DNA from 2 places in the Streptococcus sp. HMSC061E03 genome. Region 2 is predicted to be linked to the other one. Evidence: predicted binding sites of a transcription regulator. Region 2 holds the regulator's gene; the other holds the start of a gene.
What was found. The regulator NrdR, encoded in region 2, represses ribonucleotide reductase genes. The targets are predictions, from matches to a motif close to ACACNATATATNGTGT.
Positions count from the first base shown of each region.

Region 1 (4,433 bases), 940 kb from region 2:
ATTAAACAAAAAACCGAACATTTAAATCACTATTTTTATTACTAACTAGTTTATTACGAATAAAATGAACATTTTTATGTACAATGTAAAAAAAGACTAAGACAAATTTGTCTTAGTCTTGATCGACTCTTAGTCTACGTTCACGTATTCTTTTGAAAGTTCAAGAACTTCTTCCATTGTTGAACATTCAGTCAGAGCACGGTTAGCGTATTCTTGCATTTTAGCTGTGTCGAGTTTCTTCATCAAGCTACGTGTACGAAGGACAGATGTCGCTGACATAGAGAACTCATCCAAGCCCATTCCGACAAGAAGTGGAACGGCAGTTTGGTCACCGGCCATTTCACCACACATACCAGCCCATTTGCCTTCAGCGTGAGCCGCTTTGATCACGTTGTTGATCAAACGAAGGATAGATGGGTTATATGGCTGGTAAAGGTATGAAACTTGTTCGTTCATACGGTCAGCAGCCATTGTGTATTGGATCAAGTCGTTTGTACCGATTGAGAAGAAATCAACTTCTTTAGCAAATTGGTCCGCAAGCATCGCAGCAGCTGGGATTTCAATCATGATACCTACTTGGATATCATCTGCCACAGCAACACCTTCCGCAAGCAATTTAGCCTTTTCTTCTTCAAGAATACCTTTAGCTGTACGGAACTCTGTCAACAAAGCAACCATTGGGAACATGATCCGCAATTTACCGTGAACAGATGCACGAAGCAATGCACGCAATTGGGTACGGAACATTTGGTTACCTGTCTCAGAGATAGAGATACGCAAAGCACGGAAACCTAAGAATGGGTTCATTTCTTTAGGAAGATCAAAGTAAGGGAGTTCTTTATCCCCACCGATATCCATTGTACGAACGACAACAGGTTTACCGTTCATACCTTCAAGAACTGCTTTGTAAGCTTCATATTGGTCATCTTCAGTTGGGAAGTCTTGAGAATCCATGTACAAGAATTCTGTACGATAGAGACCAACAGCTTCTGCACCGTTATCGTTCACACCTTCAACATCTTTAGGTGTACCGATGTTAGCAGCCAACTCGAAGTGTTTTCCATCAGCAGTCACTGTTTTCGCATCTTTAAGGAGAGCCCATTCAGCTTTTTGTTTAGCATAAGCTTCACCAGCTGCTTTGAACTCTGCGATTTGTTCTTCAGTAGGGTTGATCACAACTTCACCAGTGATCCCTGAAACAGCCAAAACATCGCCATCTTTGACAAGTTCTGTAATGTTATTTGTACCAAGAACAGCTGCGATTTCAAGTGTACGAGCCATGATAGCTGAGTGACTTGTACGTCCACCGATATTCGTGACAAAAGCTTTTACATACTTTTTGTTCAACTGTGCTGTATCAGATGGAGTCAAGTCATGCGCAACCACGATTGCTTCTTCATTGATAGAAGCAGGGTTTGGCAATTTCTTACCAAGCAAGTTGGCAAGGACACGTTTGGTAACGTCACGAATATCTGCTGCACGTTCTTGCATGTAAGGATTGTCTTCCATTCCTTCAAAGATCGCAATGAACATGTCAGTGACTTCTTTCAAGCCTGCTTCTGCATTGATTTTTTTCGTACGAATTGTTTCTTTGATCTGACCAATCATTTCAGGGTCAGCAAGAACCATCATATGCGCATCAAAAACTTGCGCTGCTTCTTCACCAAGGCTTGCTACTGCATTCTCCCGGATAAGAGAAAGCTCGTTTTGTGAAGCTTCAAGAGCTGCATCCAAACGAGCTTCTTCTGCACTTGTATCTTCGACTGAAACAGTCTCAAATGATAAGTCTGGTTGAATGAGCAAATATGCCTTAGCAACGGCAACACCGTCAGATGCTGCAATTCCTTTTAGCATTTTTGTCATATTTTAAGCCAATCCTTCTTTAGTCATTGTTTCTGAGATAGCTGCGATAGCATCATCAGCGTCAGCACCTTCTGCAGAGATTACAACGTCTGCTCCTTGACCAACACCAAGGCTCATAACACCCATGATTGATTTCAAGTTAACTGATTTACCTTTGTATTCAAGAGTAATATCTGAAGCAAATTTGCTAGCAGTTTGAACCAACAAAGTTGCTGGACGTGCGTGGATACCTGTTTCTGCCACGATGTGGAAATCTTTAGAAGCCATAGTTTGACTCTCCTTTTTAAAAATAGTTTTTGAGTTACCTTTTGATAACCCTTACAATTTGGTATTATATCATCTTTTGAAATTTTTTTCAAGATTTTTATCACTGACTTACAGAAAAAGACTGCGAAAAATCCCAATTTAGATACATTTTAAGAAGCACTTGAAGAACAGAGGAAATATCTTTTCAATTTTCTACTATATTATAAGTAACATTTTCCTCCGCTTTCAATGAAAAGAAGCTCTTTAACCACAGGATATTGATTCACCAAAAAATTATAACTAATTAAAGATGCTTTAAAGCCTATTCCTATCCCATTTCTTCGATTTTCACACTTTTCACTCACCACAATATATTGTGCTTTGAAAACTCCATTTCATCTCTTTGCACAATATTTAGTTTTATTTTGTTGACAAGTTGCTGGATTTTGTTTATACTGTTTACAGATTTATATTTCGATAGGAGAACGGAAAAGAAATGGTAACCATTTATTCAAAAAATAATTGTGTTCAATGCAAAATGACCAAGCGATTCCTCGATAGCAATCACGTGGAATATCGCGAAATTAACTTAGATGAACAGCCAGAATTTGTAGAGCATGTTAAGAACCTTGGCTTCAATGCTGCTCCAGTTATTCAAACACCGGATGAAGTATTTTCTGGTTTTCAACCAGCTAAGTTGAAGAAACTTTCATAATAAACACAGTATTTTGCTTAAATAGGGTCTAGCGTTAGCAACCTAACACTAGACTTTTTACTTGTAAAGAGAGGACTTCTCCTCTTCATTTTTTTGAACTAGAAAAGGATTATTATGGGATTAAAATCTCTTGAAGATGTGACGTATTTTCGTCTTAACAATGAAATCAACCGTCCAGTAAACGGCCAAATCATGCTTCATAAGGATAAAGAAGCTTTGGATGCGTTCTTTAAAGAAAATGTTGTACCAAATACTAAAGCCTTTGACTCGATTACAGACAAGATTCAGTACCTTCTCGAGCACAATTACATTGAGAGAGCTTTTATCGAGAAATACCGTCCTGAATTTTTAGAGGAATTGGCCCAATTTATCAAAGACCAAAACTTCCAATTCAAGTCCTTCATGGCGGCCTACAAATTCTATAACCAATACGCTTTGAAAACAAATGATGGAGAATACTATCTTGAAAGCATGGAAGACCGTGTCTTCTTCAATGCTCTCTATTTTGCAGATGGAAATGAAGCTATCGCGCGAGACATCGCAAACGAAATTATCCACCAACGCTACCAACCAGCGACTCCTTCTTTCTTAAACGCTGGACGTGCCCGCCGTGGAGAATTGGTTTCATGTTTCTTGATCCAGGTAACCGATGATATGAACGCGATCGGACGTTCCATCAACTCTGCCCTTCAACTGTCTCGTATCGGTGGTGGGGTTGGGATTTCTCTCAGCAACCTTCGTGAAGCTGGAGCACCAATCAAAGGGTATGAAGGAGCCGCTTCTGGAGTGGTTCCAGTTATGAAACTCTTCGAAGATAGCTTCTCTTACTCTAACCAATTGGGACAACGCCAAGGGGCTGGGGTGGTTTACCTCAACGTCTTCCACCCAGACATCATCGCCTTCCTTTCAACTAAGAAAGAAAATGCTGATGAAAAAGTTCGGGTGAAGACTCTCTCACTTGGGGTCGTCGTGCCAGACAAGTTCTACGAGTTGGCGCGTAAGAATGAAGAAATGTACCTCTTCAGCCCATACTCTGTGGAACGTGAATACGGAGTACCATTTAACTACATCGACATCACTGAAAAATACGATGAGTTGGTTGCTAATCCAAATATCCGCAAGACTAAAATTAAGGCACGTGATTTGGAAACTGAAATTTCTAAATTGCAACAAGAATCTGGCTATCCATATGTAGTCAACATTGATACTGCTAACCGGGCAAACCCTGTTGATGGAAAAATCATCATGAGTAACTTGTGTTCAGAGATCCTTCAAGTTCAAGAACCAAGCTTGATCAACGATGCCCAAGAATTTGTTCAAATGGGAACAGACGTCTCCTGTAACCTTGGTTCAACCAACGTAGTTAACATGATGACTTCACCTGATTTTGGTCGTTCGATTCGTGCCATGGTTCGTGCTTTGACCTTCGTTACAGATAGCTCTCATATCGTAGCCGTTCCAACTATTGACCACGGAAATAAACTGGCGCATACCTTTGGTCTTGGAGCCATGGGACTTCATAGCTACCTTGCCCAACAATTGATCGAATACGGATCACCGGAGTCTATTGAGTTTACGAGCATCTACTTCATGCTCATGAACTACTGGA
Region 1 is NZ_KV812784.1:1,091,471-1,095,903, forward strand. Features, by position in the region: gene ptsP (phosphoenolpyruvate--protein phosphotransferase) at 130-1,863, opposite strand; gene HMPREF2917_RS05575 (phosphocarrier protein HPr) at 1,867-2,130, opposite strand; gene nrdH (glutaredoxin-like protein NrdH) at 2,606-2,824, shown strand; gene nrdE (class 1b ribonucleoside-diphosphate reductase subunit alpha) at 2,939-4,433, shown strand, end outside.
Region 1: the regulator NrdR is predicted to act here: its motif matches at 2,474-2,489, upstream of nrdH (glutaredoxin-like protein NrdH).

Region 2 (4,433 bases):
ATGCAACTCCAGGACGTAACGGTAACTATGAACAAAATGATGATGCCCCTGCGGGAGATGGTGCAGCAGCAGGTGCTGCTACAAGCTCAGCAAGCTCACAAGTCATTAACATCATCAACCTTCTTGGTGGACGTGCCAATATCGTAGACGTTGACGCATGTATGACTCGTCTTCGTGTAACCGTTAAGGACGCTGAAAAAGTCGGAACAGAAGAACAATGGAAAGCTGAAGGTGCTATGGGTCTTGTCATGAAAGGACAAGGTGTCCAAGCGATCTACGGACCTAAAGCTGACGTGTTGAAATCTGATATCCAAGACGTTCTTGATTCAGGTGAAGTCATTCCTGAAACACTTCCTAGCCAAATGACGGCAGTTCAAAAAGCTGAAGCAACCTTTAAAGGGGTAACTGATGAAGTGCACTCTGTTGCAGATGGTGAAGTGATTAACATCGAAGATGTGAAAGATCCTGTATTCTCACAAAAAATGATGGGAGACGGATTTGCAGTTGAGCCTGAAAATGGCCACATCGTTTCACCAGTTGCTGGTAAAGTTACTAGTGTCTTCCCAACCAAACATGCCCTTGGTTTGGTAACTGATAATGGTTTGGAAGTCTTGGTTCACATCGGTCTAGATACTGTTAGTCTTGAAGGAAAACCATTTGAGGTTAAAGTTTCTGAAGGTCAAACAGTGGCTGCTGGAGACCTCTTGGTGGAAGCAGACCTTGATGCAATCCGTGCAGCTGGTCGTGAAACTTCAACAATTGTTGTCTTCACAAATGCAGATGCGATTAAATCCGTTAAGGTCGAGCATACTGGTAAATTGGCAGCAAATGCGCCAGTTGCAACAGTAGAATTATAAGAGACGTCGGCAAAGAAAATGAGGTTGGGGCAGTGCACCCGGCCTCTTGCCGTTTCTTGATTTGGAGAGAAGGAGAAATCAGGGGATGAAATTTTTAACATTAAATTCCCATAGTTGGATGGAAGAGAATGCTCAGCAAAAATTTGAAACCCTCAAGGAACAAATTTTGGAAGCGCAATATGATGTGATCTGTTTCCAAGAGGTCAATCAAGAAATGGGCTCAGAAGCAGTCGAAACAGATGAGTATTATCAAGCCTTGCCATCATCTGTAGCCATTCACAAAGATCACTTTGTTCGCGTATTGGTAGAAGAGTTAGCTGCTCAAGGACTCCACTATTATTGGACTTGGGCTTATAACCATATTGGCTATGATCACCTCAATGAGGGTGTGGCCGTTCTTTCGCGTCAACCCTTGAAGGCGGATGAGATTTTGGTATCCAATATGGATGATCCAACGGACTACCATACTCGTCGAGTAGCCGTTGCCCATACAAGTGTAGATGGCAAAGAGATTGCTGTTGCCAGCGTCCATCTTTCTTGGTGGGACAAAGGTTTCCAATTTGAGTGGCCACGCATTGAGAACTACTTCAGCCAAGTAGGCAAACCCTTTATTCTAGCTGGTGATTTCAATAATCCTGCCGGTCAAGAAGGGTATGAGACGATTCTATCCAGTTCCCTTAAGCTTCAAGATAGCTTTATCGAAGCTAAAGAAACAAAGGGGACTTATACTGTAGGTCCTGGAATCGATGGCTGGACGGATAATCAAGTTCCATTGCGAATCGATTACGTCTTTGCAAGTCCAGAATGGGACATCCAGCGTCTACATGTCATTTTTGATGATCAAAACAAACCCCATGTCAGTGATCACTATGGCTTAGAAGCCGAATTATCACTTTAATATAAATGGAGAGTCGAAAGGAAAACGATTTTATTCAATCGTCCTTCGACTCTTTTTTATGGATCAATGAGGAGCAAGCATAGGGGATTCTCCTGTTCTTCTGCTTTCTTTACGATTCAATTTATGGTAAAATGAAGTGTTAAAACAGTTTAAGGAGGTAGCAAATGCGTTGTCCAAAATGTGGTGGAAGTAAGTCTAGTGTGGTGGATAGTCGACAAGCTGAAGATGGGAATACCATCCGTCGTCGCAGGGAATGCGAAGAGTGCCATTATCGCTTTACTACCTACGAACGAGTGGAAGAGCGGACTCTAGTGGTCGTCAAAAAGGATGGGACACGCGAGCAATTTTCTCGTGATAAAATCTTTAATGGTATTATCCGCTCAGCTCAAAAACGGCCTGTTTCTAGTGACGAAATCGAAGAAATTGTAAACCGGATCGAGCAAAAGGTTCGCAGCCAAAGTGATAATGAAATCAACAGTGAATATATTGGTTCGTTGGTCATGGATGAGTTAGCAGATCTAGATGAGATCACCTATGTCCGTTTTGCTAGTGTTTACCGGAGTTTCAAGGATGTCGGTGAGTTAGAGACCCTCTTGAAACAAATTACGAAGGGAACCAAGAAGAAAAAGGAAAAATAGATGAAGCCCAATACGCCTTTCGCATTTTTAAAAAATAATCTTCTTCCACCGGCAGGGGCTGCATTGGAGCAGTATTACCTGCCTATTTTGGAGACGGAAACAGTAGCAGTTTATCGTTATCTGCTCGCCTCTTATGATCAGGGTGAAAAACAATATTTACTTGCTCAAATCCTCAATCACTTAAATATAGGATTTCCACAGTTGCTACTCGCCTTTGATCGCTTAATTGCCATGGGGTTGATCGATCTCTATGAGGAAGAAGTTGGGATCACCATCCAGTTACATGCTCCTCTTGCCTCAGAACAATTTTTTTCGAATGCTGTTTTCAAACGCTTGCTTGAAAAAAAGATTGGGGAAAAGGCCGTGGAGGATCTGCTCCCAGCACGCTCTTTAGGGACTAGACGGCAAGTTTCCTTCTCGCAAGTCTTTGGACTAGATGCTGGGGAGGTGACTGTTCTTCCAAGTAAGAAACAGCAGTTTGATATGGAGATGTTTAAGCGAATGATGGGGCGTGATGGACTTCGTTTTGTGGATGAAGGAGAAGCAACCCTAGCCCTCTTTGCCATCGCAGAAGAGCAACAATGGACCTGGTATGAAACTTATCTTTTAGCGAAAGAAACAGCTGTAGACCGGATTGTCTCTCCAAAGAGAATGAAGCAAAAGTTGGCTCAGGCGAGCCAAGAGCAACCACGCATGTCCTATAGCCGTCAGGAAGAAACCATTCTGAGGGAAGCTAAGGCAAAATCCAGCCTACAATTTCTAGCAGAGATTAAGAAGGCGCGCAATGCGACCATTACGCAGAGCGAACGCAAGACATTATCCAAGTTAGCTGATCTAGGCTTACTAGACGAGGTGATCAATATTATCTTGTTGTTGACCTTTAACAAGACCCAGTCTGCTAATCTCAATGAAAAGTATGCTTTGAAGGTGGGAAATGATTTTTCTTATCAAGGGGTCAACAGTGCAGAACTAGCGATTTTAAAAGTTCGAGAACGCCAGGAACAAGCTAAGGGTCAAGGAAACAAGGGGACGAGTCCTACATCAGCCAAGGGCAAGCACAGCAATGTTCCCAAGTGGAGTCAACCAAATTATCAAAATCAAACCAGCCAAGCAGAAAAGGTGGATCTTGCTAAAGAGAAACAACGTCTGTTAGAAAAACTGAATCAAGGAGGTGAGTAGATGGAAAGTGTAGGTCAAACCATGTCTCACATGAACCGTGCGCGTCAATTTAACTATGAGGATTTGGTCGCACAGATCTTGGCAGACCAAGAAGTAGCTGCCTTTATCAAGGACCAGTCTTTGTCTGAACAAGAAATTCGACGGAGTATTTCAAAATTTAATCAATACATTAGTGAACGCAACCGTTTCTTATTGGGAGATCCAGATTATATTGCCAAAGGTTATAAACCCATCCTCACCATGAATGAGGGCTATGCGGATGTCGCTTATGAGGAAACACCAGAGTTAATCGAAGCCCAAAAACGAGCTGCGATCAACCAACGTCTCAACTTGATCAATCTCCCTTCAACCTTGAAAGAGGCGAGTCTAGCTAAGGTAGAGCTCGATGATAAGGGACGATTTGAGGCCTTTGAAGAATTAGCCAATTTTGTGGCCAACTATCCTGAATATCAAAAGGGGATCTACCTCTATGGTGATTTCGGAGTAGGAAAGAGCTACATGATGGCAGCCTTGGCTCATGATTTATCCGAAAAACGCCAGGCCTCTACTACCCTACTTCATTTTCCAAGTTTTGCTATCGATGTTAAAAATGCCATCAGTTCAGGCTTGGTCAAAGAAACCGTCGATCAGGTGAAAAAAGCCGAAATTTTAATTCTGGATGATATCGGTGCGGAACAGATGTCAGCCTGGGTGCGAGATGAAATCTTACAAGTGATTTTGCAGCACCGAATGCAGGAAAATCTCCCAACCTTCTTTACTTCTAACTTTAATTTTGAAGAGTTGGAACGTCATTTTGCAGCTTCGCGTAATGGAGATGAAACCTGGCAGGCCAAACGGGTCATGGAGCGCGTGAAATTTTTA
Region 2 is NZ_KV812784.1:154,584-159,016, forward strand. Features, by position in the region: gene HMPREF2917_RS00985 (PTS transporter subunit IIBC) at 1-857, shown strand, start outside; gene HMPREF2917_RS00990 (endonuclease/exonuclease/phosphatase family protein) at 943-1,755, shown strand; gene nrdR (transcriptional regulator NrdR) at 1,920-2,393, shown strand; gene HMPREF2917_RS01000 (replication initiation and membrane attachment family protein) at 2,394-3,572, shown strand; gene dnaI (primosomal protein DnaI) at 3,573-4,433, shown strand, end outside.